One region of the Streptomyces sp. NPDC039736 genome, then DNA from elsewhere that is predicted to be linked to it. Evidence: riboswitches for the same ligand, from Rfam matches in the RefSeq annotation. Region 1 holds a riboswitch; the other holds the start of a gene.
The links. Region 1 has a riboswitch for thiamine pyrophosphate ahead of thiD (bifunctional hydroxymethylpyrimidine kinase/phosphomethylpyrimidine kinase). Riboswitches for the same ligand answer to the same signal wherever they lie in the genome.

Region 1 (11,064 bases):
GGCGGCCGGGGCCGGCCAGCCCGAGGTGGTAGAGGTGCAGTTCGTCCGCGCCGGCCCCGGCCAGGTCCGTGACGTACGAGGCCATGTCGGGGACCGCCTGCGCCGCGACGGCGGTGACGTAGCTGCCGACGGCCACGGTGGGCGGAAGGCTGCGGCGGGCGTGCGTGACGGCGTCCGCGCCGGCCGCGCCGGGGGTCCAGTTCTGGAGCACCACCGCGTCGACGCCGGCTGCGGCGGCCGGGGTCAGGCCCGGGAGCGCACCGGTCTCCCACGGGTCGAGCGAGCCGTGCAGGACGATCCGGGTGCCGGCCCCGACGGCGGCGAGCACACCGCGGCGGAGCCGGTCGGTGCTCCGCTGCCGGGTGGCGAGGACCGTGGCCCGCACCGCGGCGGGCAGTTCGTCCCGGGCGGCGAGCAGGTCGCCGCCGTCCATCAGCCGGCGGACCTCGGTCCGCAGGGCCCCGCGCACGTCCTCGGCGCGCGCGCCGGACCCGGCCCAGCCGGCGGCGCAGGCCGGGCAGCAGCACACCGAGAGCAGCCGTGCGACGGCGGGGGACCAGACGCCGTCGGTCTTCTCGTGCTGGTGCTGGTGCACCGCGCCGAGCGGGCCGCAGGCTTCGAGGACGACCGAGGCGAGGTCGAGTCCCGCCACGCACTCGGCGGTCAGCGTCGCCGCGTACGCCCGGACCTCCGGCTGCGCGGGGCACAGCGCCCACGGGTAGCCCTCGCCGAAGCAGTTGCGCACGGCCAGGTGCGGGAAGGCGGTGCCCAGCCGGGAGTTGTGGGTGAGGACGATCCAGGCGGCGGCGGGCATCCCGGCCGCGTTCAGCGCGCGGACGGCGTCCCCCGCGCTGTCGGGGCCCGCGACCCAGTCCGCCGCGGCCGGGCGCAGCGCCGCCGCGCGCCAGGCCTCCTCCCGCACCGGGCGGTAGAGCGCCGCGTGCCGGGCGAGCACCGAGGTGCCGGTGGGCGACCAGGGGGTCGCGGCGCGGGCGCTGTGGTAGGACACGGCGACGGCGACCTCGTCGACGCCCGTCTCCCGCGCCCGCTCCACGAACCCCGGTGCGTCGAGCACGTCCCACGGATAGGCGTAACCGACTACGCGCACCGCTTCACCACCGTGCCGTGTGCGGCTGGAAGGAGGGGTCGAAGTTGCGCATGTACGTCACGTCGTCCCGCTTGGTCTGCCCGCACCGGAGGTAGTCCTCGTGCGCCCTGGCCAGGGCGTCCGGGTCCAGCTCGACGCCCAGGCCGGGCCCGTCGGGGACGGCGACCGCGCCGCCCTCGAACTCCAGCGCGCCGGGGGCGACCACGTCGACCTCGCGCCACGGCCAGTGCGTGTCGCAGGCGTACGTCAGGTGCTCGGTGGCCGCGGCGACGTGCACCATCGCGGCGAGGCTGATGCCGAGGTGGCTGTTGGAGTGCATGGAGAGCCCCACGCCGAAGGCCTCGCAGGTCTTCGAGAGGGCCTGGGTGTCGCGCAGGCCGCCCCAGAAGTGGTGGTCGGAGAGGACGACGCCGACGGCCCCGGCCCGGAACGCGGGTGCGAGGTCCTCGAAGCGCACCACGCACATGTTGGTGGCCAGCGGCATGCTCGCCCGCGCGGCGACCTGCGCCATGCCGTCGATGCCCGGGGTCGGGTCCTCCAGGTACTCCAGGACGCCGTCCAGCTCCCGGGCGACGCGGATCGAGGTCGGCACCGTCCAGGCCGCGTTCGGGTCGATGCGCAGCGGGTGGCCGGGGAAGGCGTCGGCGAGCGCGAGGACGCCGTCCCGCTCCTGGTCGGGGTCGAGCACGCCGCCCTTGAGCTTGATGGAGGTGAAGCCGTACCGGTCGATCATCTGCCGGGCCTGGCGGACCAGCGCCTCGGGGGTGAGGACCTCCCCCCAGTGGTCCTGGGTGCCGTCCGCGTGGGCCCCGTACTTGTAGAAGAGGTACGCGGAGAAGTCGACCTCCTCGCGCACCCGCCCGCCGAGCAGGTCGACCACCGGCCGGCCCAGACGGCGTCCCTGGGCGTCCAGGGCGGCGACCTCGAACAGCGCGTACACGCTGGCGACGGTCTTGCTCACCGAGAAGCCGCCGGTCAGGCCGTGTTCGTCGGCGAACACCGCCCCGCCCAGGGTCCGTGCCACGGTGCGGCGCAGGCCGGGCAGGTCGAACACGTCGCGCCCGGTCAGCTCCGGCGCCACCTTCCTGATCTGGTCGAGGAAGGCGAGGTCGCCGTAGGACTCGCCGAGCCCGACCACGCCGTCCTCGCAGCGCAGTTCGACCACGCTGCGCAGGGCGTACGGCTCGTGCACGCCCATCGCGTTGAGCAGTGGCGGGTCGCGGAAGGCGACGGGGGTCAGGACCACGTCGACGATCTTCATCGGCGCGCCCCGTCCCCGTCCAGGGCGGCGAGCAGCGCGTGGCCGTCCTGGACGATCCTTTCGAGCCGCTCGATCTGTCGCTCCCCCGGTTCCACGAGCGGTGGCCGTACGCCGCCGACCCGGTCGCCGCGCAGTCGTGCGGCGGCCTTCACCAGGGAGACCGCGAAACCGGGGGTTTCGTCCCGCAGCGCCACCAGCGGCAGGTAGAACCCGGCCAGCAGCGCCTCGACGACCGTGTCGTCCCCGGCCGCGAGCGCGCCGTGGAAGCGGACCGCGATCCGCGGCGCGAAGCAGTGCACCGCCGACGAGTAGCGGGGCACCCCGATCGCCTTGTACGCGCGGGCGGAGACCTCGGCCGTCGGCAGTCCGTTGAAGAACAGGAAGTCGTCGGCCCGCGGCGCGCCCGAGCTGCGGATCGAGGTGACGATCCGGGACATCAGCTCGACGTCGCCGACCCCGTCCTTGAGGCCGACCACGGACGGGAGGTCGAGCAGCTCCACCGCCGAGGCGGGGGTGAACGCGCCGTTGGAGCGGTGGTAGACGACGACCGGGACGCCGGTGTCGCGCACCGCGTACCGCACGTGGTCGACGAGGCCGGACGGCGGCCCCGACACGAGGTACGGCGGCAGGAGCAGGACGCCGTCGGCATTGCCCTCCTGAGCCGCCAGGACCCCGGCCCTGGCCGTCGCCGCGCCGCCGCCGGCCCCCGCCCAGACCGGCACCCGGCCGGCAACCACCTCGCGCGCCCTGCGCAGGAGGGCGGCGTGCTCGTCGGCCGTCAGCGCGCTGAACTCCCCCGTCCCGCAGGCGATGAACAGGGCTCCGGCGCCGCCTGCGACGTGCCCCTCGACCGTTTCGGCGAAGGCGTCCAGGTCCAGGTCCAGGTCGCGGGTGAAGGGGGTGAGGGGAAAGGCGAGCAGGCCGTCGAGTTCCGGGGGTGGTTGCGCCATCACGTTGCCGCTCTTTCGTCGGGAGGCGTTCACACGATTCATGTATGTGAACTGCGTCTGCTATCGTGAGCAGTATTCATGGACCCGAATACTGTCCCGGGACGTTAATGTGGCGTGACGTACGTGTCAACGGCTGGCTGGAGGAGCATCCTGTGCCGCAGAAGGCGAGAACCCCGGCGGGCGAGACGGCCGTCGAACCGGCGGGGGTCAAATCGGCGCGCCGCGCCATCGAGCTGCTGGAGACCTTCGCGGCCAACGGCGCCTGGCTGTCGCTGTCCGACGTGCAGACGCGCACCGGCTTTCCCCGGTCGAGCCTGCACGGCCTGCTCCGCACCCTGCTCGACGCCGGGTGGCTGGAGGCGGACGCCCACTCCGGGCGCTACCGGCTCGGGGTCAGGGCGCTGATCTGCGGCACGGCGTACCTCGACCGGGACCCGGTGATCCCGTACGCGACGGAGGCGCTCGAACTGGTCCGCGAGAAGAGCGGGTTCACCGCGCACTACGCGCGCCGCGACGGCGCGGAGGTGGTGTACCTGGAGACGCGCGAGTCGGTCAGGTCCACCCACCTGGTGTCCCGCGTCGGCCGGACCCTCCCCGCGCATGCCACCGCCCTCGGCAAGGCGCTGCTCGCCGAGCTGACGCACGAGGAGATCGAGGCCGTCCTGCGCGGCCCGCTGACGGCGCTGACCCCGAACACGATCACCTCGGTCGAAGCGCTCCACGCCGAGTGCGCCCTGACCCGGGAGCGCGGCTACGGCGCCGAGACCGAGGAGGGCGGACTCGGCGTGCGGTGCGTCGCCGCGGTGGTCCCGTACCGGATTCCCGCGACGGACGCGATGAGCTGTTCCATGCCCGTCGACCAGGTCACCGACGCCGACGCCGCACACGTCGGCGAACTGCTCGCCGAGGCCGCCGCGGATCTGGGACGACGCCTGCGGCGCGCGGGAATCCGCTGAACCGCCCTCCCCCGGGGCCCGTCGTCCCGCACGCGGACCGGCCCCGCCTACGTCCGCGCGAGGCCCTCGGAGGGGTCCGGCAGGACGGCGACCAGGCGGTCGCTGAACGTGCGGGGCGGCCGGGCGGACCCCTTCGCACGGTGGGCGCGTAAGCCGGGGTCGGTGAAGGTGAGCAGGAGGGACGGGCATGCCTCGGCGGGGGCGTCGGCGTCCTCGGCCGAGCAGGCGATCACGTCGAGGGGGGTGCGGCCGGGGCACACGGCCTCGGCGGGCACGTCCACTTTCAGCAACAGGCGCTCGCCCGGGGCGAGTCGGTGCACTCCGGAGGCGGGGGGTTCGGCCGGTGCGGCGTCCGGTCCCTCCTGGACGACCGTCGCGGTCAGGCCGTCCGCCGAGGCGCTGAGACCCGACCCGAACGGTGCGACCACGTCCACCGTGCCCCGGCCCGCGAAGAGCGGAGCCGCCGTCCGCAGCGGCCGCTCCCCGGCACGCAGGGCGGCGAACACCGTCAGCGACACGTCCGCGCCGGCCCGGCCGGCGGCGGCCGTGGGTTCGGGACCGTTCGTGGTCCACGAGAGCACGGTCAGCGCGGGCTCCCCCGACCGCTCCCCGGCACCGCGCGCGGCGGGGCGCACGTCCCCCCGCAGGCCGCACCGCGACAGCCTGGCCGTCGCCCCGCCGGCGAGCTTCCGGTCGGGACGCGGCGCGACGGCGGGCGCGGACCCGCCCCCGGCATCCGCACCATCGCGGGAGGAACGTTCCTCCCGCACCGCGGAGTTCGGCAGTCCCACCAGGAGCAGCAGGGTCGCGGTGAAGACCACGAGGATCAGCCAGGACCGGGGGCTCAGGCCCCGGAAGTGTCGCGCCACTGTTCCCCCCGCTCGGCCGGCGTCCGAGGATTGTGCCAGACCGCAGGCCGGGCCCCGCAGCGGGCGGGTTCCCGTCGTCCGGGCGCCTCTGGTCAGTCGAGGCGCAGGCGCAGGCGGCAGACGGCCGCGTCGGTGTCCCTGCGGACGGCGTGGGCGACGACCGCGCCGCGCTGGTTGTGCAGGAGCCGCTGCCAGAAGTGCGCGGGTTCGGCCTCGGGGATGAGCACGGTGACGCGGGTCCCGGGCTCCGCGCTGCCGAGCTTCTTCGCGTACGAGGCGACCGGCCGCCCGACCGTACGGCGCTCGGAGGTCAGCGTGACCAGGGGGACGCCGGGGTTCCAGCGGGCCCAGTCGCGTTCCAGGGCCTCGGTGCGGGCGCGGTCCTCGGCGTCGGGGTGGCACACGGTGACCGCGTGCACCTCGTCGCCGAGGGACACCGCGGCGCCGAGCGCCTCGCCCGTGAGCCGGGACAGCGAGGAGACCGGAACGAGCACCACGGACCGGGCGCGGCGAGGGGCGCGGGGAACGCGGCCGACCTCCAGGCGCGCGCCGATCTCCTCGTACGCACGGCGCACCCGTGCGAAGAGCGCCGTCAGCAGCGGCAGGGCGACGACGATCAGCCAGGCGCCGTCGTGGAACTTCGTCGCCGTGACGACGACCGCGCTGACGCCGGTCAGCAGGGCGCCCAGCCCGTTGAGCGCCGCCTTCCCGGCCCAGCGCGGCCCGCGGACCTTCCGCCAGTGCAGGACCATCCCGCCCTGCGCGACGGTGAAGCCGATGAACACGCCGATCGCGAAGAGCGGCACGAGGGTGTTGGTGTCGCCGCCGGACAGGACCAGGAGGACGGCGGAGACGACGGCGAGGGTGAGCACGCCGTGCCGGCGGACCTGCCGGTCGGCCTTGAGGCCGAAGACGTGCGGGAGGCAGTGGTCGCGGGCGAGGAGCTCGAGGAGTACGGGGAGCCCGCCGAAGGAGGTGTTGGCGGACAGCGCGAGCAGGGCGACGGTCGCGAACTGGACCAGGTAGAAGGCCCAGTTGTGGCCGAGGGAGGCGTCCGCGAGCTGGGCGAGGACGGTGACGCCCGCCACGGGCTGGAGGCCGAAGCGCGAGATGAGGACGGCCAGGCCGATCAGCATCACGCCGAGCAGCGCCCCGAGGGCGACCTCGGTGCGCTGGGCGCGGCGGGCGGCCGGTGCGCGGAAGGAGGGGACGGCGTTGGCGATGGCCTCGACACCGGTGAGGGCCGAGCAGCCGGACGCGAAGGCCTTCAGCAGCAGGAGCGCGCCGACGGCGGTGGCGTCGTCGCCGAGCACGGAGGCGTGGCCCGCCGACGCCGCGACGGAGACCGGGGCGTCCCGCGTCAGCCCCGCCACGATCATGGTCAGGATCGAGCAGACGAAGACCGCCGCGGGGACGATGAACGCCCGGGCGGAGTCGACGATGCCCCGCAGGTTCACGGCGGTGACCAGGACGAGCACGGCCAGACACAGCCACAGCCGCTCCTCGTGCAGGGCGGGGAACGCGGAGGTGAGGGCGGCGACCCCGGCGGTCACGGCGACGGCCACGTTCAGGACGTAGTCCAGGACGAGGGACGCGGCGGCCAGCAGGCTCGTACGGGCGCCGAGGTGGGCCCTCGCCACCGCGTAACTGCCGCCGCCGTCCGGAAAGGCGGCGATGACCTGCCGGTACGAAGCGACCAGCACGGCGAGCAGCACGGCGATGCCCAGCGTGACGGGAAGCGTGAACCCGAGTCCGTGACCGCCCGCCGCGGCCAGCACCAGGACGATCGCCTCGGGCCCGTACGCCACCGACGCCATCGCGTCGAGGGACAGCGCGGCGAGGCCGGTGACGGCGGTCAGCTTGTGGCGGGAACCGGGGTCCGCCTGGGCGCTCCCCGCCGCTCGCGCACCGGGAGAGCTCTCGGCGCGGCCCGGGGGCGGATGCTCCACGGAGCAGGGGGACAGGGGGCTGGCGGACATGGACGTGCTCCTTCGACGCGAGTGCGCCCAGCATCGGTACGGCTCGGGCGGCGGCCGGCGTTCCTGGCGCGTTCTTGCCGGTCAGGGCGGCTGTCTTCACGGATTCTTGATCCTTGCGCCGGCTCTGCGGTCCGCGGCGGCTGTGCGGTCCGCGGTCCGCGCCGTCTCTGCGGTCTGCGCCGACTGCGCGGTCTGCGCCGTCCGCCGTCGGCCGGACGGCGAACGGGGCGGCCGGGCCGGTGCCCCGCGTGCGAACTCCCGTTCGCGGGGGAGGTACATTGCGTAGCGACCACCGCGGGAGCTCGGGAGCAGCCGGGCTGAGAGGGCGGACGGGAGTTCATCGCTCCCCTTTTCGCCGACCGCATGAACCTGGACCGGGTAATGCCGGCGTAGGAAGGGTGTTGACGATGGCTCCTGTCTCCGTACCTGGCCGATACGGCCCCGCTGTGTCCTCCGACGCCCCGGCGGACGTGATCGCGTCGCCGCGGTCTGCGGCTCTCCTGATGCGGGCGGCCGGGTCCGTCAACCCGGGCTGAGAGCACGGGTGTCGACGGGCCGTGCGGTGAGCGGTGGCGTGAGCTCCGCCCGCTGAACAGCCCTCGCCCGCGCGCGGGGGGACTCCCCCCGCTCCCATGCCCGACGCCGCCCCGCCCGCATGGTGCGGGAACGCCCGTCGGCCCTGCGTGGCCGTCGGCGGAATCGGCACGGCTCCCCGGCGACCGCCCTCCCGGAGCGCGGCACGGCCATGCGGGCAGCGCGACCCCGTGGCCGCGGCCCCTTACCCCTTCCCTGTCCCTGTCCCGAGCCAGGAGTTCGTCCTGTGACCACCCCGCCCATCGCCCTCACCATCGCCGCCAGCGACCCCTCCGGGGGCGCCGGCATCCAGGCCGACCTGAAGGCGTTCTCCGCCAACGGCGCCTACGGGACAGCGGTCCTGACGGCCCTGACCGCGCAGAACACCCGAGGCGTCACCGGCATCCACACCCTTCCCCCGGAGTTCGTCACCGAGCAGCTCGACACGCTCTTCGCGGACATCGCGGTGGACTCGGTCAAGATCGGGATGCTGGCCGACGCCGCCGTCACCTCGGCCGTCGCGGACGCCCTGGAGCGCCACCGGCCCCGGTACGTCGTCCTCGATCCCGTGATGGTGTCGACCAGCGGCCACCGGCTCCTGGAGACGGACGCCGTGGCGGTGCTGCGCGACCGCCTGCTGCCCCTCGCCGACCTGATCACCCCCAACCTTCCCGAGGCCGGCGACCTCCTCGGCACCGCCGCCGCGCACAGCCGTGCCGAAGCCGTCGAGCAGGCCCGCGCCCTCCTGGCCGCCGGCGCCCGGCGCGTCCTCCTCAAGGGCGGCCACCACACCCACGACACCGAGTCCGTCGACGTGCTCGCCGCCGGCGACCGCGTCACCGAGATCTCCGCACCCCGCGTCACCACGCGCAACACCCACGGCACCGGCTGCACCCTGTCCGCCGCGATCGCCGCCCTCCGCCCGCAGCACGACGACTGGCACACCGCCGTCCGCGCCGCGAAGGAGTACCTGACCGGAGCCCTGCGCGCGGCCGACACCCTGCGCGTCGGCCACGGCCACGGCCCCGTCCACCACTTCCACCAGTACTGGAGCTGATCCCCATGCCCACGACGCCCACCCCCTTCTGCGACGAACTCTGGGCCGCCATCGCCGAGATACGCGCGGCCATCGACGAACTGCCCTTCGTCACCGGCCTCGGCGACGGCACCCTGGACCGGGACAAGTTCGTCTACTACCTCGCCCAGGACGCCCACTACCTGCGCGACTACGCCCGCGCGCTGGCCGGCGCCGCCGCGAAGGCGGACCTGCCCGAGGACATCGCGTTCTTCGCGCAGCACGCGCACGACGCCATCGTCGTCGAGAGCTCCCTGCACCAGAGCAACGTCGTCGACGTGGACGCCTGGACGCCCTCCCCCACCTGCACCGGGTACACCTCCTACCTGCTCTCCGTGGCCCACACCCAGGGCTACGCCGAGCTGGCCGCCGCCGTCCTGCCCTGCTTCTGGATCTACGCCGAGGTGGGCCGGGCACTCCTCGAACACGCCGGCGACCTCGCCGCCCACCCGTACGGCGACTGGATCGGCACGTACGCCGACGACGAGTTCGAGGCCGCCACCGCGAAGGCCCGGAGCATCGTCGACCGGCTCGCCGGCCAGGCCGACCCGGCGACCCGCGCCCGGATGCGCACCGCCTTCACCACCGCGTCCGCCTGGGAGTGGATGTTCTGGGACGCCGCCTGGCGCGTCGAGTCCTGGCCCTTCGACCTCTCGCCCGCCCCGGCCGCGGAGCCCGCGAAGTGACGACGAGCACCGGACCCGCCCCGGGCACGGCCCCGGCCAACGAGGCTCCGCTCACCCTGGACCAGCCCACGCCCAGGGTCCTGTCCGGCTGGGACCAGGGGACCTTCTGGGCCAACCTGGGCGTGAGCCTGCTCGGCTTCAGCGGTGTGCTGGTCGTCCTCGACCCCCTGGGCACCGGCAGGCCGACCCTGTCGTTCGCCGCCGCCGTCACCGCGTCCGTCGTCGGCACCCTGATCGGCACCTTCGCCCTCGGCCTCGCCGCCGTCACCGGGGCCCGCACCGGCGCGCCCTCGATGGTGCTGCTGCGCGGCCTGTTCGGGGCGAAGGCGTCGTATCTGCCGACCGTCCTCAACGTGCTGCAGATGGTGGGCTGGGCCGTCTTCGAACTGGTCGTCATCTCCACGGGGCTGAAGATCCTGGCCCGCCAGGTCTTCGGCGAGCCGGGGCCCGGCTGGCTGTACGTCCTCGTGGCGGGCGCGGTCACCACCGCGCTCACGCTCCGCCCACTGGGCGCGCTGCGCGTCATCCGCCGTTACGTGACCGTCGCCGTGGTCCTGGCCATCCTCTACCTGGGGTGGGACCTGGCCGGGCGCGGCGTCCCGATGGAGGGCGGCTCGTGGAAGGACTTCTGGTTCGCCACCGACAGCGTGATCGCCGTGTCGATCTCCTGGCTGCCGCTGGTCGCCGACTACGCGCGGCACTCCCGCAGCGAGAAGGAGGCGTTCGGCGGCCTGGTGGTCGGCCAGACCCTCGCGGGCATCGCGGGCTCGGTCCTCGGTGTGGCCGCGCTCGCCATGATCGCGTTCGACAGCACGGACCCGTACAAGGTCTTCGACCCCTTCACGGCCACCGGTGTCGGCGTGGTCTGCTTCGGCGTCCTGGTGCTGCGCGAGGTCGACCAGTCCTTCGCCAACGTCTACTCCACCGCCGTCTCCGCGCAGAACCTGCTGCCCCGGGCGGACCGGCGCGTCCTGTGCCTGATCAGCGGCGCCCTGGCCACCGGTCTCGCGCTCCTGGTGGACATGGACAGCTTCGCCGGCTTCCTCTATCTGATCGGCGCGGTCTTCATCCCGATGTTCGCCGTGCTGGTCGTGGACTTCTTCGTGCTCGGCGGGCACCGCGACTGGGACGTCTCCGAACAGGCCCCGACCCGCTGGGTCATGCTGCTGCCCTGGGCCCTCGGCTTCGCCACCTACCAGCTCATCGCCCCGACGGGCATCGCGGGCTGGTCCGACGCCTGGGCCTGGTTGCAGGGCGCGGTGGGCCTCACCGTCCAGCCCTGGATGAGCGCCTCGCTGCTGTCCTTCGCGGTGGCCGCGCTCACCACCCTCGCGGTGGGCCGCGGGCACCGCTCCCGTCACCGAACCGGTGCCGGGTGAGGGCGGTCCCGGCACGGACGTCGGCGCGGTGTGCCCGGAGCGGGCGGCGGACCGCGCGGAGGCCGTTCCTCAGTCGGCGTCCGGCGCTTCCGCGGTCCGGTCGCGCGGGCGGGGCGGGCGGGTGACCGGACTGCTCAGTCCGCTTCCGGGCGGCAGCCGCCGGGCGAGGAGGGCGAGCTCCGTGCAGGTGTCGAAGTACTCGGCCCGGTCGCGGAGTTCCTGGTTGCG
Region 2 (11,064 bases), on a different contig from region 1:
CGCCTCACCGGCCGTGTAGCAGCCCGCCGTGTTCGGCAGCACCCGGATGTTCAGCCTGTCGAGCACGGACAGCACCGAGCCCTGCACGGACGCGTCCAGGCGGCGCATCGCCACCGTCGTCAGCTCGGTCCCCGACGCGATCAGCGAGCGCTCCAGGACGTCGAGGCTGGGCGCCCCGCCCGTGCCCATGATCAGGCGGGACGAGAAGGAGACGCCGCCCAGCGTGAAGAGGTCGTCGGCCATGGCGGTCAGCCCCCCTGGACCGCGGTGAGGACCTCGACCCGGTCGCCGTCGCCGAGGGCGGTGTCGGCCCACCGGGTGCGCGGCACCACGGTCTCGTTGAGGGCCGCGGCCACGCCGGCGGGCGCACGCGTGAGGGCGGCGACCAGGTCGTCGAGGGTGGTGCCGGGCGGGACCGCGCGCCCCTCGCCGTTCACGGACACGTTCACCGTGGTGCTCATGCGGGCTGCTCCTGTCGTACGGGAAGGGATGCGGCGGGGGCGAACCGGCGCGGGCTGAAGGCGCGTGCCTCGTCGGGCAGTTTCCCGGTGGTCAGCACGGTGGCCAGCACGTCGCCCGTCACCGGTGTCAGCAGCACCCCGTTGCGGTGGTGCCCGGTGGCGAGCACCAGGCCCGGCAGCAGGGTGGGCCCCAGCAGCGGTGCGTTGTCGGGGGAGCCGGGGCGCAGTCCGGCCCTGGTCTCGGTGAGGGGGAGTTCGGTGATGCCGGGGACGAGTTCGTGGGCGTCGCGCAGCAGCTCGTACACCCCGCCCGCCGTCACCGTGGTGTCCCAGCCGAGTTCCTCGCTGGTGGCGCCGACGACGAGTTCGCCGTTCGCGCGGGGCACCAGGTAGACCTGGCTGCCGCGCACCACCGCGCGCACGGTGCGGCTCAGGAACGGGGCGTACGCAGGCGGCACGGTGAGCCGCAGCACCTGTCCCTTGACCGGGCGCACCGGCGGCAGCGCCTCCTCGGGCACCCCGGCGAGCCGCCCGCTGAACGAGCCCGCGGCCAGCACCACCTGGTCGGCGGCGATCCGCGTGCCGTCGGCGAGGAGCGCGCCCGCGGCCCGTTCCCGTACCACCGTCAGCCGTTCGGCGCGGGTGCGGTGCAGGACCACTCCGGCGCGCCCGCAGGCCGTCAGGAGGGCCGCGGCGAGGCGTCGCGGGTCGATCTGGTGGTCGCCGTCCACCCGCAGCCCCCCGCGCACGCCGGGCGCCAGCATCGGTTCCAGGCGGCGGCACTCGCGTCCGGTCAGCCACTCCGACTCCAGCCCCGACTGCCGTTGCAGGGCGTGCAGTTCGCGCAGGTGGGCGCGGTCGTCGGCGTCCAGGGCGACGGCCAGGGTGCCGCACGCGCGGTAACCGGTGTCCTGCCCGCTCGCCTCCTGGAGCTCCGCGACGAAGTCCGGATAGCGGCGCGCGGAGGCGAGGTTGAGGCCGAGCAGGGTCTGTTCGCCGTAGTGCAGTTCGGTGACGGCGGCCAGCATCCCGGCGGCCACCTGGGCCGCGCCGCCGCCCGGTTCGGGGTCGGCCAGGGCGGTCCGCAGGCCCCGCTGGGCGGCCCGCCAGGCCGTCACCAGGCCGATGATCCCGCCCCCGACCACCAGGACGTCGTACGGCTTTTCCGCAGAGGTGCGCATGGGCGTCCAGCCCCTCCCTTCGCCGGCATGACCCGGATCAGGTTCGTACGGTCGGAGGCCTGGTCAGCCTCCCTCTCAGCCCGGTCCGCCGGGCTCCCGTGAGTGCTTGTACGGTGACCAGACTAACCCCGGGTTCAACGGACTGTGAGGTGCCTCCCGTGCCCCGCTCGCTCGACGGACTGCTGCTGGCCCCGGTCGCCGACCAGGCGCCCGGACAGGTCGGCGCCCGCACCCGGTTCGCCTACCACGAGCGGGACGGCCGGATCTGGGCCGAGTACGCGGGCGGCGACGTCGTGCGCGGGCATCTCGTGGGCACGCGCGAGGGCGACCGGCTCGACTTCCGTTACGTACAGCTGGGGCACGACGGGACGACCTCGTCCGGACGGTGCCGCTCGCAGGTCGTGCTCCTGGCCGACGGCCGCGTTCGGCTGGAGGAGAGCTGGGCATGGGAATCCCAGGACGGCAGCGGCACGAGCGTCGTCGAGGAGATTCCGGGCGGCGGGGAGGCCTGCGCGCGGGCCAACATTCCTGACGGCTCGTCAGAAACTTAAGGTGGACGCGTGAGCGAGCAGAAGCACATCGTCGTCGTCGGCGCGGGCATGGCCGGAGTGCAGACCGCCGTCGCCCTGCGCGAGCAGGGTTTCGCCGGTCCGCTCACCGTGCTCGGAGCCGAACCCCATCCGCCGTACGACCGGCCGCCGCTGTCCAAGGCGGTGCTGCTCGGCAAGGCCGACGGCTCCGCCTTCGAGGTCGACTTCGAGGCGCTCGGCGTCGAACTGCGCCTGGGCTGCGAGGCGGTCGCCCTGCGCCCGGACGACCACGAGGTCGACACCCTGACGGGACCGGTTCCCTACGACCTGCTGGTGATCGCCACGGGGGCCGACCCGGTCACGCTGCCCGGCTCCCTCGGCGTCCCCGGAGTGCACCTGCTGAGGACGCTCGACGACGCCCGGCGGCTGCGTCCGGTGCTGGACGCGCAGAGCGACGTGGTGGTCGTCGGCGCCGGCTGGATCGGCGCGGAGTTCACCACCGCCGCCCGCGAGGCCGGCTGTCCGGTCACCGTCGTGGAGGCCGCCGACCGGCCGCTCGCCGGCACGATGCCCGCCGAGATCGCCGTCCCGATGGCCGCCTGGTACGCCGAGGGCGGCGCCGAACTGATCACCGGCGCACAGGTGGCCTCGGTGGAGCCGGGCGCGGTGCTGCTGGCCGACGGCCGCCTCCTCCCCGCCGACGCCGTGGTCGTCGGCATCGGGGCCAGACCCACGACGGGCTGGCTGGCCGGCTCCGGCGTGCGGCTCGGCGACGACGGATCGATCACCGCGGACGAGCACCTGCGCACCTCCGTGCCCGACGTGTACGCCGTCGGCGACTGCGCCTCCTTCCCCTCGCGCCGCTACGCTGCGCGCCTGCTCGTGCACCACTGGGACAACGCCCTCCAAGGCCCGCGCACCGTCGCGGCGCACATCACGGGCGGCACGCCGGCGCCCTACGACCCGGTGCCCTACTTCTGGTCCGAGCAGTTCGGCCGCTTCGTGCAGTACGTCGGCCACCACGCGGACGCCGACGAGATGATCTGGCGCGGCGACCCCGCCACCCCCTCCTGGTCGGTGTGCTGGCTGCGCGGCGGGGCCCTGGTCGCGCTCCTCGCGGTCGGCCGCCCGCGCGACCTCGCCCAGGGGCGCAAGCTGGTCGAGACGGGCGCGGCACTGGACCCGGTGCGGGCCGCCGACCCGGCCGTACCCCTGAAGTCGGCGGTCCGGACGCCGTAGCCGGGCGCCCGGCTACGGCCGTGCGGATGCCGTGGCCGGGTGCCCGGGCCGTACGGAGTCCGTCGCGCGGACCGGCCCCGGGTGCCGGTTGCCGGTCCCGGATGGCACGCTTGTCCTGTGACCGAGATTGACGCAAAGATCGACGCCCTCGTCCCCGCCTGGCTCTACCTCCCCGACATCGCGGAGATGCTCGACCTGGAGGTGACGAAGGTGCGGCAGCTGGTGAAGGACGGCCAGCTCATCGCCGTACGACGCGGTGAGAACCGTTCGCTCCAGGTGCCCGCCCCCTTCATCGACGGCGACAAGATTGTCAAGGGCCTGCCCGGGCTGCTGACGGTCCTGAAGGACGACGGCTTCTCCGACGAGGAGATGCTGGAGTGGCTCTTCACCGCCGACCCGACCCTGCCCGGCACCCCCGCGCAGGCGCTGAGCGAGAATCGCGGCACGGAGGTGAAGCGCCGCGCCCAGGCGCTCGCCCTCTGACCCGCCGGAGGTGGAGCGGCGCACCCGAGCGCCGCTCGCCCCCGGCACGCCGCACCACACCACGGCGGTGCGCGGCCCGCCCCGGCGGACCGCGCACCCGCCGCCGACGACCGGGGCCCGCCCCCGGCACCACCACGGGGGGAACCGCACCATGCCCACGCCCAGCGAGCAGCTCGCCGACGCCCGGCTCTACCTGTGCACGGACGCCCGCAAGGAGCGCGGCGACCTGCCCGCCTTCCTCGACGCCGTGCTCTCCTCCGGTGTCGACATCGTCCAGCTCCGCGACAAGGGCATGGAGGCCGGCGAGGAGCTGGAGCACCTCGCCGTCCTCGCCGACGCCTGCCGCAGGCACGGCAAGCTCCTCGCCGTGAACGACCGCGCCGACGTGGCGCACGCCATCGGCAGCGACGTCCTCCACCTGGGCCAGGGCGACCTCCCGGTGCCCGCCGCCCGCGCCGTCCTCGGCTCCCGTAGCGAGGACGTCCTGATCGGCCGCTCCACGCACGCCGTCTCCGAGGTCGACGCGGCCGTCGCGGAGAGCGGCGTCGACTACTTCTGCACGGGTCCCTGCTGGCCCACCCCCACCAAGCCCGGCCGCCACGCCCCCGGCCTCGACCTGGTGCGTTACGCGGCCTCCCTCGGCCAGGCGCGCCCCTGGTTCGCCATCGGCGGCATCGACGCCCACAACCTGGACGAGGTGCTGGCCGCCGGGGCCCGCCGGGTCGTGGTCGTCCGTGCGTTGACCGAGGCGACGGACCCGGCCGCCGCGGCCGCCGGGCTGGCCAAGAGGATCAGGTCATACGACCAGTGAGCGCATAGGTCACGCCGGACAACTGTCCGAAGGGTGGACAAGAAACCGGCATAACGGACCTTTGCCTCCTGGGTGGTTGGGTCTGCGCCGCCCTGCTGGCTAATCTCTCGGCATGGCCCTTGGCACAGCTTCCACCAGATCGGATCGCGCGCTTACGGTGCGTGAACTGCTGGAGACCGGAAAGACGTCGTTTTCCTTCGAATTCTCGGCCCGCAGAACCGAGAAGGGCGAGCAGAACCTCTGGAACGCCCTGCGCCGGGTCGAGGCAGTGCGCCCCAGTTTCGTCTCCGTGACCTACGGGGCGGGCGGCTCCACCCGCGAGGGCACCGTCAAGGCCACCCAGAAGATCGCCTCCGACTCCACGCTCACGCCCGTCGCGCACCTCACCGCGGTCGACCACTCGGTCGCCGAGCTGCGCAACATGGTGGGCCAGTTCGCCGACGCGGGCATCCGCAACATCCTCGCGGTGCGCGGCGACCCGCCGGGCGACCCGATGGGGGAGTGGATCAAGCACCCGGAAGGCGTCACGTACGCGTCCGAACTCGTGGAGCTCATCAAGGAGTCCGGCGACTTCTGCGTCGGCGTCGCCGCATTCCCGGAGATGCACCCGCGCTCGGAGAACTGGGACTCCGACATCCGCCACTTCGTGGAGAAGTGCCGGGCGGGCGCCGATTACGCGATCACGCAGATGTTCTTCGACCCGGAGAGCTATCTGCGGATGCGTGACCGGGTGGAAGCAGCCGGTTGCCGCACCCCGATCATCCCGGAAGTGATGCCTGTCACGCTGGTCAGGCAACTGGACAGACTTCCGCAGCTCAGCAACGCGCAATTTCCGGACGCCGTGAAAGAACGGATGCTCGCGGTCAAGGACGATCCCGCCGCTGTACGCTCCATTGGCATCGAGTTCGCCACGGAGTTCTGCGCGACGCTGCTCGCCGAAGGTGTGCCGGGAATGCACTTCATCACGCTGAACAACTCGACGGCGACGCTCGAAATCTACGAGAATCTCGGACTGCACGACCAGACGTCACTGCCGACGCGGTCGTAAGCGGTCACCACAGCTGTACTCGCGCCGCCGCGTCCACCAGGGGACGCAGCGGCCGCAGGAGAGGGGCGTACATGGGCTGGACGGTCCTCTACATCGCATTCGGCGTGGTCGCGCTGTGGCTGCTCGGCGAGGTGCTGTTGCAGTACAAGGCGCGGCTGCGCTGGCGGGTGCTCGCCTTCGCGGGCTTCGCCGTCGTGGTGGTCGGCGTGCTGCTGCCGTCCGTCCCGGTGATCGGCGCGGGCGCCATCGCCTTCGCGGTCGGCCAGACGTACGTCACCCTGTCCTTCCGGCGGGGCTTCGCCACCGGCTGGGCGATCGGCGGCAAGCCGGGTGCCAGCAAGCGCCGCCGCGGCAACGCCGACGCGCCCCCGCAGCAGCCGACGCTCCAGGTCTCCGGACTGGAGTACGGCGAGCAGGACAGCGGCGGCCCGAGCACCGGCTTCGAGGGCGTGCCCGGATACGACCGGGGCCACGGCGCCCCGCAGCAGGGACAGGCCGCCCCGCACCAGGGACACGGCGCACCGCCCCAGGGGCAGCCCGCCCCGCACCAGGGACACGGCGCGCCCCAGCACGACGACCCGCAGCCCCCCGTCTTCGAGCCGCAGCCGATGCCCGACGAGACCGGCCGGTACGGGATCTACGACACCTCTGCGTCCTTCTCCGCCCCCGCGCCGCAGCCGCAGGGCCACGACGGCTTCGGCGGCGGCTCCTACCCCGCCTACGACCCGCAGGGCGCCGGCGCCGCCCACGCCGCCGCGGACACCGGGAGCGCCGGGGTGTACGCCTACGACACCGGGCAGCAGCAGTACGCCGCCTACTCCGACCCGTACATCGGCCCCCAGTCCTACGGCGGCGCCGACTACGACTCCTACGGCGGCCAGCAGCAGCTCTACCCCGGCCCCTACGAGGGCTACCCGGGCGAGACCCCGCCCGGCGGGGTGTGGGTCCCGCAGCAGCGCGACGGCGAGCAGCCGTTCGCCCCCGAGGCCCCGCAGCAGCCCGCCGGACACCCCAACGGCCACGACACGGGCGCGAACGGCCAGTACCGCTACTGAAGCACGCGTACGCGGCGGCACCGGGCCCCGTACGCGCGGGGGCCCGGACTTCCGTGAGAAGTCCGGGCCCCCGCGCGTGCTCCGCTGCTACTGCGAGCCCCGGAAGCCGTCCCCCTCGACGATCAGCCCGGCGACCAGCGCGCCCGACATCCCGGCGTGCGCGAGCCCGCCGCCGGGGTGGGCCCAGCCGCCCGCCGCGTACAGGCCCGGCAGCCGGGGGGAGTTGGACCGCACGAGGTGCGTCCCCGAGGCGCCCGCCAGCGCGGGCGCGGGCAGGTCGCCCGCGGGCGCGCCGGTCCGCGCGGCGATGTCCCGGGGGGTGTGGACCTCGCGCCACAGCACGCGGCCGGCCAGCCCCGTGACCGCCCGGGACGCCTGCGCCACCATGGCGTCCGCCCAGGCCTCGGCCGACGCACGGGTCCAGTCCGCACGGTCCAGGGACGGGGCCGCGGCCGTCAGGACGACGGTCTCGTGCGCGTCGTCGGGGCGCAGGGCGGGATCGTCGGGGCGCATGACCCACACGGTGGGCGACTCCGGGGCTCCCGCGCCCTCGAAGACGGTGCGCAGCTCGGCCGCCCGGTCGGCGGAGTGCACCACCGTGCGGTGGGCCGCCCGCAGGTCGCGCGCGCCGGACAGGGCCAGGCAGACCGTCACCCGGCCCGCGCCCGCCGCCTCCGGACCGGGCTGGAAGTCGCCCTCGCCGTACAGCTCGTGCCCCTCCCGGGCGCCGTCGGGGCGGCCGTGCACCAGTGCGTCGAGGGTCCGCGGGTGGACGGCCGCGACCACGTGGTCGGCCGCCGCCCGGGTGCCGTCCGCCAGCTCCACGCCCGCGGCCCGCCCGTCCCGCACGGTGACCGCGACGACCTCCGCGCCGAAGACGAACTCGACCCGGCGGGCCAGGCAGCGCGCGTGCACGGCGTCCGCCAGCGCCCGCATGCCGCCCCGTACGTACCAGGTGCCGAAGGTCTGCTCCATGTACGGCAGCACGGCGGCGGAGGCGGGAGCCCTGCGCGGGTCGAGGCCGAACGCGAGGGCGTAGCTCTCCAGCAGGGCCGTCAGCCGGGGGTCGCGCAGTTCCCAGGCGCCGATCTCGGCGAGCGTGGCGGCGCGGCGCTCGCGCAGCAGCCGGCGGGTGGCGACCGACGGGTACGGGTCCTTGCCCAGCACCTGCCAGTCCGGCCACAGGGGCTCCTCCAGGAGGGGCCTGCGGACCCGGTCCCAGGCGGCCCCGGCGCGGCTCATGAACGCGTCCCAGCGGTCGCCCGCGTCCGCGCCGAGCGCACCGCCCAGCGCCGCCACGGCCCCGCGCGAGGCGTTGGGCAGCGAGACGTCCGTACCGTCCGCGAACAGGTGGCGGCCCGCCGGGTCGACCGGGGCCAGGTCCACGGAGTCCTCCAGGGACTCCCGGCCGGTCTTGACGAACAGGTCCCGGTACACGGCGGGGAGATGCAGCAGCCCCGGCCCCGTGTCGAAGGCGAACCCGTCCCGCTCGAAGCGGCCCACCGCACCGCCGTGCGTGCCCCCGCGTTCGTACACCGTCACCCGGTGGCCCGCGACGGCCAGCCGGGCGGCGGTCGCCATCGCGCCGAGCCCGGCGCCGATCACCGCAATCCGTGCCATGCCAGTGACTGTAACGGGGGCCACCGACAGCTCCGCGGGGACCACCGAGAACTCAGCGGGGAGCCGGTCCGCCCGTGCCCATCAGGCGTTTCTCCTCCCGGCGCCGCGCCCGGCGGCGGCGGAAGCGCCGGATGCGGGCGGCCAGGAGGACCAGCAGCACCAGCCCGGCCAGGAGCAGCGCCCCGGCGATCGAGGCCGCCGCGACGGGATGGAACATGGCGAAGCTGACGATGCCCGCGACGCCCAGGTCCTCGGCCGTACTGAGCAGGATGTTGCTGAACGGCTCGGGCGAGGTGTTCACCGCCATCCGCGTCCCGGCCTTCACCAGATGGCTCAGCAGCGCCGTCGAACCGCCCACCGCGCCCGCCGCCAGCTCCGGCAGCGAACCGCTCTGCCCGGCCAGCAGGGCCCCCACCACCGCTCCGGCGACCGGCCGGACCACCGTGTGGACGCTGTCCCACAGCGAGTCCACGTACGGGATCTTGTCGCTGACCGCCTCGATCAGGAAGAGGACCCCGGCGACCACCATGACGTCGGTGCGCTGCAAGGAGGCCGGCACCTCGTCGCTGATCCCGGTCGCGCCGAAGACGCCGAGCAGGAGCACCACCGCGTAGGCGTTGATGCCGCTGGCCCAGCCGCTGGTGAACACGAGGGGAAGAATCGACACGAAGCGATCGTAACCAGTCGCCGCCGGCGCGGGCCGGACAGGAAAACGCCGGCCCGGCGGCGCTCGATCCCCCCGAGCGCCACCGGACCGGTGCGTCTTCCCCCGTGTCCCCGTTCCGTCCGGGGTCTCGCGCCGCTTCCGCCGCCCCGTGTCGGCGGTCTCGGCGCGAGCGCCCCTTCCGTGGTTCCCACTCTGTCGTCCGCGCAGGTGGGAGCCCATCCGCGCAGCTACTCATCTCCGGCACTAGGTACGGGTACTCAGAGCTGAGCGCGCCGGCTCGGACGAGCACCGGCACCGGTGGCGGAGAGCGGCGTCCGCGTCAGGGACGCCCGCCGCCCACCCGCCCGTGCAGCAGCCGCGACAGCGCCGCGTGCACGTCGTCCAGCGAGCGCTCGCTCTGGAAGGCCTGCCAGTCCAGCGCGGCCACCAGCACCATGCCCACCAGCGCCGCCGCCGTCAGCGGGATGTCGATCTCCTCGCTCAGCTCGCCGTTCGCCACGCCCTCGGTGAGCACCCGCTCCACGACGGCCACCGCCTGCTGGCGCACCACCAGGAGCGTCGACTGCCACGCCCGGTTGGTGCGCCACAGCTCGGCGACGTAGAGCTGGGTGAAGGCGGGATAGCGGTGGATGAAGAGCAGCCCGGCCCGGATCATCGCGTCCAGGGACTCGACCTTGCCGCCGCCGCGCGCGGCGGTCTCGTCGGCCGCCTCCTGGAGGGAGGCCGTGAGCAGCCCCACCCCGTAGCGCAGCAGCTCCTCGAAGAGCTCGCTCTTGCTCTTGAAGTTGTAGTACACCGTGCCCTTGGCGACACCGGCACGCTCGGCGATCTCCTCCACGCTGGTCGAGGAGAAGCCCTTCTCGGCGATCAGGGTCACGGCCGCCTCGTAGAGCTTCTGCCGGGTGTTGCGGCGGCGCGTGCTGGTGCTGTCCATGGGGCCGATTCTCACAGGTTCCCCGGGGGCCGCAGGCGGGGCGCTCACAGGCTCAGCTCCGGGTGGAGGCGGTCCAGCGTCCACACCTGCTTGCGGCGGGCCGACAGGGCGGTCAGCGCGAGCGCGCCCGCCGTGAAGGCGGCCAGCACGACGCTGCCCGTCCAGACCGGCTCCAGACCGCCGCCCGAGATCAGCCTGCGCAGCCCCTCGACGACGTACGTCATGGGCAGGAACGGGTGCATCACGTTGAAGAAGCCCGGCGAGGTCTGCACCGGATACGTGCCGCCCGCCGACGTGAGCTGGAGCATCAGCACGGCGAGCACCAGGATGCGTCCCGCCGCCCCGAACCGGGCGTTCAGCCACTGGATGATCGCCGCGAAACAGGCCGTCACCAGCACCAGGAAGCCCAGCGTCCCGGCCGTGCGCGTCATCTCCAGGCCCAGCCCGTAGTGCAGCACCGCCATCAGCGCGGCGACCTGGGCCACCCCGAGCGCCACCACCGGCAGCCAGCCCGCGAAGGCGATCCGCCAGGCGGAGGCCCCGGCGGCCAGGGCGCGCCGGTTCATCGGCTGGATGAGCATGTACGCCACCATCGCGCCGACCCACAGGGACAGCGGGATGAAGTACGGGGCGAACCCGGTGCCGTAGTTGGGCGCCTTGTGCAGGGCGGAGGAGGCCAGCTTCACCGGGTCGGCCATGACCTCGGTGCGCTGGTCGCGGGAGCCCTTGTCGTAGTCGGGGATCTTGCCGACGCCGTCGTTCAGGCCGCCGGCCAGCTTGCCGCTGCCGTCGGCCAGCTTGAACAGGCCGCCGTCCAGGTTGTTCGCCCCGGTCTTCAGCTTGCCGACGCCCTGGTCGAGGTCGGTGGCTCCGCTGCGGGCCGTTCCGAGGCCGGTGTGCAGTTTGGCCGCCCCCTGGGAGACCTTCTGCGCGCCGGAGTTGAGCGCGTTGACCTTCGCGACGGCCGACTTGAGGTCGTCGTCCAGGTGCGGGGCCTGGCGGACGAGGGCCTGGGACTTGTTGCGGACGTCCGTC

Region 2: linked by a shared signal. The riboswitch ahead of thiO (glycine oxidase ThiO) and the one ahead of thiD (bifunctional hydroxymethylpyrimidine kinase/phosphomethylpyrimidine kinase) in region 1 are both predicted to bind thiamine pyrophosphate.

The regions. Positions count from the first base shown of each region.
Region 1 is NZ_JBVIUQ010000007.1:187,425-198,488, reverse strand. Features, by position in the region: gene ACZ56L_RS22900 (hypothetical protein) at 1-1,108, opposite strand, end outside; gene ACZ56L_RS22895 (glucarate dehydratase family protein) at 1,113-2,369, opposite strand; gene ACZ56L_RS22890 (5-dehydro-4-deoxyglucarate dehydratase) at 2,366-3,319, opposite strand; gene ACZ56L_RS22885 (IclR family transcriptional regulator) at 3,472-4,275, shown strand; gene ACZ56L_RS22880 (hypothetical protein) at 4,323-5,144, opposite strand; gene ACZ56L_RS22875 (APC family permease) at 5,237-7,123, opposite strand; TPP riboswitch at 7,408-7,537, shown strand; gene thiD (bifunctional hydroxymethylpyrimidine kinase/phosphomethylpyrimidine kinase) at 7,944-8,753, shown strand; gene tenA (thiaminase II) at 8,759-9,457, shown strand; gene ACZ56L_RS22860 (purine-cytosine permease family protein) at 9,454-10,836, shown strand; gene ACZ56L_RS22855 (hypothetical protein) at 10,906-11,064, opposite strand, start outside.
Region 2 is NZ_JBVIUQ010000005.1:360,838-371,901, reverse strand. Features, by position in the region: gene ACZ56L_RS18325 (thiazole synthase) at 1-243, opposite strand, end outside; gene thiS (sulfur carrier protein ThiS) at 249-449, opposite strand; gene thiO (glycine oxidase ThiO) at 458-1,642, opposite strand; TPP riboswitch at 1,640-1,752, opposite strand; gene ACZ56L_RS18310 (avidin-fold protein) at 1,801-2,193, shown strand; gene ACZ56L_RS18305 (NAD(P)/FAD-dependent oxidoreductase) at 2,242-3,411, shown strand; gene ACZ56L_RS18300 (Rv2175c family DNA-binding protein) at 3,529-3,894, shown strand; gene thiE (thiamine phosphate synthase) at 4,046-4,705, shown strand; gene metF (methylenetetrahydrofolate reductase [NAD(P)H]) at 4,818-5,753, shown strand; gene ACZ56L_RS18285 (hypothetical protein) at 5,825-6,808, shown strand; gene ACZ56L_RS18280 (phytoene desaturase family protein) at 6,896-8,428, opposite strand; gene ACZ56L_RS18275 (DUF4126 domain-containing protein) at 8,481-9,095, opposite strand; gene ACZ56L_RS18270 (TetR/AcrR family transcriptional regulator) at 9,415-10,029, opposite strand; gene ACZ56L_RS18265 (YhgE/Pip family protein) at 10,074-11,064, opposite strand, start outside.